2 regions of the Streptomyces sp. NPDC093065 genome follow, and region 1 is predicted to be linked to the other one. Evidence: predicted binding sites of a transcription regulator. Region 1 holds the regulator's gene; the other holds the start of a gene.
What was found. Region 1 encodes HrcA, which represses chaperone genes, less so after heat shock. Its sites were predicted from a motif close to TTNGCACTCNGNNNNNCNGAGTGCNAA; they were not measured.
Positions count from the first base shown of each region.

Region 2: the regulator HrcA is predicted to act here: its motif matches at 2,103-2,129, upstream of groL (chaperonin GroEL).

Region 1 is NZ_JBIVPJ010000001.1:121,318-126,302, reverse strand. It holds gene ACIQFU_RS00535 (DUF3097 domain-containing protein) at 1-526, opposite strand, end outside; gene ACIQFU_RS00530 (MBL fold metallo-hydrolase) at 561-1,301, opposite strand; gene hrcA (heat-inducible transcriptional repressor HrcA) at 1,460-2,476, shown strand; gene dnaJ (molecular chaperone DnaJ) at 2,477-3,613, shown strand; gene ACIQFU_RS00515 (nitronate monooxygenase) at 3,701-4,786, shown strand; gene ACIQFU_RS00510 (16S rRNA (uracil(1498)-N(3))-methyltransferase) at 4,783-4,985, shown strand, end outside.
Region 2 is NZ_JBIVPJ010000017.1:37,196-42,180, reverse strand. It holds gene ACIQFU_RS26415 (NADH:flavin oxidoreductase) at 1-123, opposite strand, end outside; gene groL (chaperonin GroEL) at 351-1,976, opposite strand; gene ACIQFU_RS26405 (cold-shock protein) at 2,303-2,506, opposite strand; gene ACIQFU_RS26400 (MoaD/ThiS family protein) at 2,939-3,214, opposite strand; gene thrC (threonine synthase) at 3,211-4,521, opposite strand; SAM riboswitch class I at 4,539-4,686, opposite strand; gene ACIQFU_RS26390 (glucosyl-3-phosphoglycerate synthase) at 4,828-4,985, shown strand, end outside.

The DNA.
Region 1 (4,985 bases):
GCCACTCCTTCGAACCCGGCACCAGGTGGTCCACCAGGACACCCAGCCGGGCGTCGGGACCGGGCGCGAAGTCGGTGACGATCGACGGGAGGTCGTCCACGCCGCCCAGGTACTCCACGACGACGCCCTCGATGCGCAGGTCGTCGCCCCAGACCTTCTCGACCAGTTCGGCGTCGTGCCGCCCCTCGACGTAGATGCGCCCGGCGCGCGCCACCCGCGCGCGGGCACCGGGGACGGCGACCGAACCGGACGCCGTACGGGAGGGGCGTGCCGGACCGGAGGAAGACGACGGGCGGACCAGCGTCACCACGCGCCCCTCCAGCAGGAAACCGCGCGGTTCCATCGGGAACACCCGGTGCTTGCCGAAGCGGTCCTCCAGCGTCACCGTGCCCGCCTCGCAGCCGATCACCGCGCCGCAGAACCCGGTGCCGGGCTCCTCGACCACCAGGCCCGGCTCGGCCGGCACCTCGGGAACGGGCTGCGGTTTCTTCCACGGAGGGGTCAGGTCGGCGGAGTACTGGCGCATTCTGCTGACGATACGAGGAACGCCCGCCCGATGATCAGCGCGACACGCCGAACCGGGCGGCCAGCGCGTCCCGTTGGGCCCGCACGAACCCGGCGTCCACCACCGCTCCGTGACCGGGAACGTACAGCGCGTCCGCGCCGCCCAGCTCCAGCAGCCGGTCCAGGGCGGCGGGCCAGCGCTCCGGTACGGCGTCGGGGCCGGCCTGGGGATCGCCGGACTCCTCGACCAGGTCGCCGCAGAAGACGACCGCCGGGGACCCCGGCACCAGGACCAGCACCGCCAGATCGTGCCCGGAGTGGCCCGAGCCCACGTCGGCCAGCAGCACCCGCCCGCCGTCGCCCAGGTCGAGTCCGCACGCGTCGCCGATCTCGTGCGGGACGGGGACGAGCGCGTCGGCCGCCGCCCGTGCCGCCCGCGCGTCCAGCCCCTCCGCCACCGCGTCCGCGCGCAGCGCCTCCCGCCCCTGTCCGCCCGGCGCGAACAGCGCGCCCGTACCCGCGGCGCCGTACACCTCCGCGTCCTCGAACGCCGCCGCGCCGAAGACGTGGTCGAAATGCGGGTGGGTCAGCGCGAGATGTGTCACACGGCGGCCGGCGAGCCGTCGCGCCGCCTCGCGCAACCGGGCGCCCTCCGCCAGGCTCGACCCCGCGTCCACCATCAGCACCGTGTCCGCGCCGAGCACCAGCCCCGCCGTGCAGTCCCAGCCCGGCAGCCGGCACCGCCCCACTCCGCCCGCCAGCCGCTCCCAGCCCAGCTCTTCCCAAGTCACCGTCACGGCGACGACGCTAACGGCATCGTCACGGCCTTGCCGGGTGCGTACCCCACGGCCGTACACTGGCCCGGGGAAGTCTGGCACTCGCGAGCCATGAGTGCCAGGACAGACAGGTTCAGACAGGCCGAATCGGGCGGACGACAGCTGGAGGTGCGCGCCGGATGCTCAGTGAACGCAGGCTTCAGGTGCTGCGCGCCATCGTCCAGGACTACGTCGGCACCGAGGAGCCGGTCGGTTCCAAGGCCCTCACCGAACGGCACAATCTCGGCGTCTCGCCGGCCACCGTGCGCAACGACATGGCGGCCCTGGAGGACGAGGGGTTCATCGCCCAGCCGCACACCAGCGCCGGGCGCATCCCGACCGACAAGGGCTACCGGCTCTTCGTCGACAAGCTGGCCGGCGTCAAGCCGATGACCGCGCCCGAGCGGCGCGCCATCCAGAACTTCCTGGAGGGCGCCGTCGACCTCGACGACGTCGTGGCCCGCACGGTGCGGCTGCTCGCGCAGCTCACCCGGCAGGTCGCCGTCGTGCAGTATCCGTCGCTGACCCGCTCGACCGTGCGGCACGTGGAGCTGCTCGCGCTCGCGCCCGCGCGCCTGATGCTCGTGCTGATCACGGACACCGGCCGGGTCGAGCAGCGGATGGTCGACTGCCCGGCGCCGTTCGGCGAGGCATCGCTGGCCGACCTGCGGGCGCGGCTCAACAGCCGGGTCGCGGGACGCCGTTTCACGGACGTGCCCGGCCTGGTCGAGGAACTGCCGGAGGCGTTCGAGGCCGAGGATCGCGGTACGGTCTCCACCGTGCTCTCCACTCTCCTGGAGACGCTGGTCGAGGAGAACGAGGAGCGGCTGATGATCGGCGGCACCGCCAATCTGACCCGCTTCGGGCACGACTTCCCCTTGGTGATCCGGCCGGTGCTGGAGGCGCTGGAGGAGCAGGTCGTGCTCCTCAAGCTGCTCGGCGAGGCGAAGGATCCGGGCGTGACCGTACGGATCGGTCACGAGAACGCCCACGAGGGACTCAACTCAACGTCCGTCGTGTCGGTCGGCTACGGTTCGGGCGGCGAGGCGGTTGCCAAGCTCGGCGTGGTCGGACCGACCCGCATGGATTACCCGGGAACGATGGGAGCGGTACGCGCAGTGGCACGGTACGTCGGACAGATCCTGGCGGAGTCGTAGGTGGCCACGGACTACTACGCCGTACTCGGCGTGCGCCGCGACGCCTCCCAGGACGAGATCAAGAAGGCGTTCCGGAGGCTCGCGCGCGAGCTGCACCCGGACGTCAACCCCGATCCGAAGACCCAGGAGCGGTTCAAGGAGATCAACGCCGCCTACGAGGTGCTGTCGGACCCGCAGAAGAAGCAGGTCTACGACCTCGGCGGCGACCCGCTCTCGCAGGCGGGCGGCGGCGGGGCCGGCGGCTTCGGCGCGGGTGGCTTCGGGAACTTCTCGGACATCATGGACGCGTTCTTCGGTACGGCGTCGCAGCGCGGACCGCGCTCGCGCACCCGCCGGGGCCAGGACGCGATGATCCGCATCGAGGTCGAGCTGGACGAGGCCGCGTTCGGTACGACCAAGGACATCCAGGTCGACACCGCGGTCGTCTGCAACACCTGCAACGGCGAGGGCGCGGCGCCCGGCACGTCGGCCCAGACGTGCGACATGTGCCGCGGCCGCGGTGAGGTCTCGCAGGTCACCCGGTCCTTCCTGGGCCAGGTCATGACCTCCCGCCCGTGCCCCCAGTGCCAGGGCTTCGGCACCGTGGTCCCCACCCCGTGCCCCGAGTGCGCGGGCGACGGCCGGGTCCGCTCCCGGCGCACCCTCACCGTGAAGATCCCGGCCGGTGTCGACAACGGCACCCGGATCCAGCTCGCGGGCGAGGGCGAGGTCGGCCCCGGCGGCGGTCCCGCCGGTGACCTGTACGTCGAGATCCACGAGCTGCCCCACTCGACCTTCCAGCGGCGCGGCGACGACCTGCACTGCACGGTCACCATCCCGATGACGGCGGCCGCCCTCGGCACGAAGGTGCCGCTGGAGACCCTGGACGGCATGGAGGAGGTCGACATCCGCCCGGGCACCCAGTCCGGCCAGTCGATCCCGAAGCACGGCCGGGGCGTCACCCACCTGCGCGGCGGCGGCCGCGGCGACCTCATCGTCCACGTCGAGGTCACCACCCCGGGCAAGCTCGACCCCGAACAGGAACGCCTCCTGCGCGAACTGGCCAAGCTCCGCGGCGAGGAACGCCCGACGGGGCAGTTCCAGCCGGGGCAGCAGGGGTTGTTCTCGCGGCTGAAGGACGCGTTCAACGGGCGCTGAGGTCCCTCCGGGGATGCGGATGCTCCTGGCGTATGCCAACGGAAGCCCGGATTCGGACTTGTGCGGAGGACGTGACAACATGCCGTCATGTCCTCCGCACTGACCGATCTCTTCCCCTACCCGATCGTGCAGGCGCCCATGGCGGGCGGCGTCTCCGTGCCACGGCTCGCGGCCGCCGTGTCCGAGGCTGGCGGGCTGGGCTTCCTGGCCGCCGGGTACAAGACGGCGGACGGCATGTACCAGGAGATCAAGCATCTGCGGGGACTGACGAGCCGCCCTTTCGGCGTCAACCTGTTCCTGCCGCAGCCCGAGACGGCCGACCCCGCCGCCGTCGACGTCTACGCCCACCAGCTGGCCGGCGAGGCCGCCTGGTACGAGACGGAGCTGGGCGACCCCGACTGCGGCCGGGACGACGGCTACGACACCAAGCTCGCCGTACTGCTCGACAACCCCGTACCGGTGGTGTCCTTCCACTTCGGTGTCCCCAGCCGTGAGGTCGTCGACTCCCTGCACCGCGTGGGCACCTTCGCCCTGGTCTCCGCGACCACCGCGGACGAGGCCCGGGCCGTCGAGCAGTCCGGCGCCGACGCGGTGATCGCGCAGGGCGCCGAGGCCGGCGGCCACCAGGGCACCCACCGGGACAACCCGGAGACCGGCGGCGCGGGCACTGGACTGCTGTCGCTGGTCGCCCAGGTCCGGGAGGCGGTGAGCCTGCCGATCGTCGCCGCCGGCGGCGTCATGCGCGGCGGCCAGATCACCGCCGTCCTGGCGGCCGGCGCGAGCGCGGCCCAGCTCGGCACCGCCTTCCTCGCCACCCCCGAGTCCGGCGCGCACGACCTGCACAAGCAGGCGCTGACCAACCCGCTGTTCGTCCGCACCGAACTCACCCGCGCCTTCTCCGGCCGTCCCGCCCGCGCGCTGGTCAACCGCTTCGTGCGCGAGCACGGCCCCTACGCCCCCGCCGCCTACCCCGAGGTGCACCACCTCACCTCGCCGGTGCGCAAGGCGGCGGCGAAGGCGGGCGACGCGCAGGGCATGGCGCTGTGGGCGGGACAGGGCCACCGGATGGCCCGGGAGCTGCCCGCCGGACAGCTCGTGGAGGTGCTGGCGGCCGAACTCGCCGCCGCCGGGACAGCGTTGTCGGGCTATGCGACGGGAGGCGGCGCCCGATGACGGCACCGGTGTTCGTGGCCGACTCCCTGCGCCCGCAGGACCTGCCCGCGGGCCAGTACGTCCTCGACGGCCCCGAGGGACGGCACGCCGTCTCTGTGAAGCGGCTGCGGGCCGGCGAGGACGTCGTCCTCACCGACGGGCGCGGACGCTGGGCCGAGGGCGTGGTGAAGGCCGCCGAGGGCAAGGACCGCCTGGTCGT
Region 2 (4,985 bases), on a different contig from region 1:
GGAGAACATCCGGGTCATCGGCGCCATCGCGATGCGGTTCGGCACGGTCAGGCCGTTGATGGTGGCCGGGCGGGCGAGCAACCGGGCGGCGCGGGTGGCGGCCTCGGCGGGGGTGACGGTCACGTGGGGCTCCAGAGGGGGGTACCGGTTGGTATGTGCGCGTGCATTCATCGCACTCCACGGTGAACGGCCCCGCCCCGCCAGGGCATTCCACCCCTGCCCTCCGACCGGACGTGACCCGGGCCACATCCGCCCGGAGGGCGGGCGGAAACGCCCGAGGGCGGCACCCCCCTCTCGGGGAGTGCCGCCCTCGGTCCGTGCAGGACGGTCGATCAACCGGAACCGGTCGATCAGAAGTCCATGTCACCGCCCGGCATGCCGCCCGGGGCGCCCGCCGCGGCGGCCTTCTCCGGCTTGTCGGCGATGACGGCCTCGGTGGTGAGGAACAGCGCGGCGATGGAGGCGGCGTTCTGCAGGGCAGAGCGGGTCACCTTCGCCGGGTCGATGATGCCTTCGGCGATCATGTCGACGTACTCACCGGAGGCGGCGTTCAGGCCGTGGCCGACGGTCAGGTTGCGCACCTTCTCGACGACGACACCGCCCTCCAGGCCACCGTTGACGGCGATCTGCTTGAGCGGGGCCTCCAGGGCGAGCTTCACGGCGTTGGCGCCGGTCGCCTCGTCACCCGACAGCTCCAGCTTCTCGAAGACCTGGGAGGCCTGGAGCAGGGCCACGCCACCACCGGCGACGATGCCCTCCTCGACGGCCGCCTTCGCGTTGCGGACGGCGTCCTCGATGCGGTGCTTGCGCTCCTTGAGCTCGACCTCGGTGGCGGCACCGGCCTTGATGACGGCCACGCCGCCGGCCAGCTTCGCCAGACGCTCCTGGAGCTTCTCGCGGTCGTAGTCCGAGTCGCTGTTCTCGATCTCGGCGCGGATCTGGTTGACCCGGCCCTGGACCTGGTCGGCCGAGCCGGCGCCGTCCACGATCGTGGTCTCGTCCTTGGTGATGACGACCTTGCGCGCGCTGCCCAGCAGGTCCAGCGTGGCGTTCTCGAGCTTGAGGCCGACCTCCTCGGAGATGACCTCGCCGCCCGTGAGGATGGCGATGTCGCCGAGCATGGCCTTGCGGCGGTCGCCGAAGCCCGGGGCCTTGACGGCGACGGACTTGAAGGTGCCGCGGATCTTGTTGACGACCAGGGTCGACAGGGCCTCGCCCTCGACGTCCTCGGCGATGATCAGCAGCGGCTTGCCCGACTGCATGACCTTCTCCAGGAGCGGCAGCAGGTCCTTGACGTTGCCGATCTTGGAGTTGGCGATCAGGATGTACGGGTCGTCGAGCGACGCCTCCATACGCTCCATGTCGGTGGCGAAGTACGCCGAGATGTAGCCCTTGTCGAAGCGCATACCCTCGGTGAGCTCCAGCTCCAGACCGAAGGTCTGGGACTCCTCGACGGTGATGACGCCTTCCTTGCCGACCTTGTCCATGGCCTCGGCGATGAGCTCGCCGATCTGGGTGTCGGCGGCGGAGATGGAGGCCGTGGAAGCGATCTGCTCCTTGGTCTCGACATCCTTGGCCTGCTCCAGCAGGGCGGCGGAGACGGCCTCGACGGCCTTCTCGATACCGCGCTTGAGGGCCATCGGGTTGGCGCCGGCCGCGACGTTGCGCAGGCCTTCCTTGACCAGGGCCTGGGCGAGAACGGTCGCGGTGGTCGTACCGTCACCGGCGACGTCGTCCGTCTTCTTGGCGACTTCCTTGACCAGCTCGGCGCCGATCTTCTCGTACGGGTCCTCGAGCTCGATCTCCTTGGCGATGGAGACACCATCGTTGGTGATCGTGGGGGCGCCCCACTTCTTCTCGAGGACGACGTTGCGGCCCTTGGGGCCGAGCGTCACCTTGACGGCGTCCGCGAGCTGGTTCATGCCGCGCTCGAGGCCGCGCCGCGCCTCCTCGTCGAACGCGATGATCTTGGCCATGTGAAGTGGTCCCTCCAGGACTGGGGGTGATTCCTTCGGACCGCGCCCGCGCCCGCGACGGACGGCTCGCCGGCCTTGTGGTTCCTTCCCCACCCGGCCCGCGGGCCTCACCGACCCGGTCCTTCGTTGTCACTCTCACCTTCAGAGTGCTAACGCCAATGATTAGCACTCGCCCCTGTCGAGTGCAAGCGCCTCTCGCTGATCCGGCCCGCCGGTCAGCCACCCGCGAACAAGGGGACGGCTGGCGTCCGGGCAGGCCGAAGGGCCCGTACCCAGCGGGTACGGGCCCTTCGGATGAAGACCGGGTGCTGTGGCGGCCGCGCGTCTCAGGCGCTGAGGCGAACCATGTCGGCCTGCGGGCCCTTCTGACCCTGCGAGATCTCGAACTCGACCCGCTGGCCTTCTTCGAGGGTGCGGTAGCCGTCCATCTGAATCGCGCTGTAGTGGACGAAAACATCCGCACCACCGTCGACCGCGATGAAGCCGTACCCCTTCTCCGCGTTGAACCACTTGACGGTGCCCTGAGCCATGCCTAACTCCCCTATTACTGGCCCTTGCACAGATCCGCACTTCGCGGACCCGGGTCAGACCTCACCCCCCACGACTGGGGGCGTGCGCCGGAACGCGTCGACCGCGGCTGAATGTATCTGTCCAACTGCCGTCTGCAACAGGTCAATCGGACGAGAAATCTGGACGCGACCGGTCCGGAATGTAGCGAGAATTCGCCTGAATTCGGGTCAAGGCGGGGCACACAAAGGGAACAAAAGCCTCAGAACACGCCCGCACTTTGGCTGCTTCTTGTCGGACGGACGGCAGGAATTAACGGTTCCCGTTGTGCCGATCGGGAGCGCGTTCCCCAACTCTACCGCGCTCAATCACATGGAATTGCCCCCTCCGTTTCTCTCACGGAGAGGGCAATTCACACTACAAGGTGTATCTGCGGTGGATCTACGACGACCGCGTCAGCCGCCGGCGACCGCCGGGATGATCGAGACGCCCGCGCCGTCCGGCGTCGCGGTCTCGAGGCCCTGCTCGAAGCGCACGTCGTCGTCGTTGACGTAGACGTTGACGAAGCGGCGCAGCTTGCCCTGGTCGTCCAGGACGCGGGCGGCGATGCCGGTGTGGTTCTTCTCCAGGTCGGAGATGACCTCGCCGAGGTTGGCACCGTCGGCGCTGACCTCGGCCTTGCCGCCGGTGTAGGTGCGCAGGATGGTCGGGATGCGAACGGTCACGCTCATGCGAGGCCAGCCTCTCGGAAGGAGTCCAGGTTGGGACGGATCGTGGCGGTGAGGCCGGTGCCGGCCACCGCGTCGAGGGTCTTGAGGCCGTCGCCGGTGTTGAGGACGACGGTGGTGAGCGACGGGTCGAGCAGGCCGTCCTCGATCAGCTTCTTCGTGACGCCGACCGTCACGCCGCCCGCCGTCTCGGCGAAGATGCCCTCCGTGCGGGCGAGCAGCCTGATCGCGTCCACGACCTGCTCGTCGGTCACGTCCTCCACGGCGCCGCCGGTGCGGCGGGCGATGTCGAGGACGTAGGGGCCGTCGGCCGGGTTGCCGATGGCCAGCGACTTGGCGATGGTGTCCGGCTTCTGCGGGCGGACCACGTCGTGGCCGGCCTTGTAGGCCGTGGAGACCGGCGAGCAGCCCTCGGCCTGCGCGCCGAAGATCTTGTACGGCCTGTCCTCGACCAGGCCGAGCGCGATCAGCTCCTTGAGCCCCTTGTCGATCTTCGTCAGCTGGGAGCCGGAGGCGATCGGGACGACGAGCTGGTCGGGCAGCCGCCAGCCGAGCTGCTCGCAGATCTCGTAGGCGAGGGTCTTGGAGCCCTCGGCGTAGTACGGCCGCAGGTTGACGTTGACGAAGCCCCAGCCCTCGCCGGCCGGGTCGCCGATCAGCTCGGAGCAGAAGCGGTTCACGTCGTCGTAGTTGCCCTCGATGCCGACCAGCTCACCGCCGTAGACGGCGGCCATGACGACCTTGCCCTGCTCCAGGTCGTGCGGGATGAACACGCAGGAACGGAAGCCGGCCCGCGCGGCGGCGGCGCCGACGGCACCGGCGAGGTTGCCGGTGGAGGAGCAGGACAGGGTGGTGAAGCCGAAGGCGCGGGCGGCCTCGATGGCCTGGGCGACGACGCGGTCCTTGAAGGAGTGCGTGGGGTTGCCGGAGTCGTCCTTGACGTAGAGCCCGCCGGTGACGCCCAGTTCGCGGGCGAGGTTGTCGGCCTTGACGAGCTTGGTCCAGCCGGGGTTGATGTTCGGCTTGGTGGCCACGTCGGCGGGGACGGGCAGCAGGGGGGCGTAGCGCCAGATGTTCGCTGGGCCCGCTTCGATCCGCCCCCGCAGTTCCTCGGTGTCGTAGGCCGAGAAGTCGTAGGCGATCTCGAGGGGGCCGAAACACTCCTCGCAGGCGAAGACCGGTCCGAGCGGGACCTTGTGGCCGCACTCGCGGCAGCTCAGGGCGGCGGCGGGGCCGAGGTCGACGGCGGAACCCGAGGCGTTCCGGGTGGTCGCGGCGTTCGTGGTGCTTTCGGCAGTCTGCACAGCCATGGAGGCGAGGCCCTTTCTCCTCATCTTCCTCACGACGCATCTCGCCGTGAGACGGATTTGGCACCTTCCCTAGCCGGGAGCCTCGCCACGTCTGTGTGACAAGAGCCGGCTGGAGGGTTGCCGGGGCTTCATCGGGCCGTATCCCTCTGCCCCTCTGGATGAGCGGTATGTGGTTGTTTTTCCGTTGTGCGCGCGACGACCCCGGCATGCGGTGGTCCCACGCGTTGTTCAAGACTGTAACCGAAGGCCAGGACGGTTGAGATAGTCGTCCGTACCGCGAGACGGATCACAAAGGAGCCACCGGACGTGCTGGAAGAAGTCGAGCGCTGGCTGAACGCACGCTCCTGGTCCGCCGGGGACCGCACCGTCCAGCGGCTCCTGTCCGCCAAGCACGCCACCGGGCAGTCGGTCAGCGTGGTGCTCCCCGCCCTGGACGAGGAGGCCACGGTCGGCGACATCGTCAG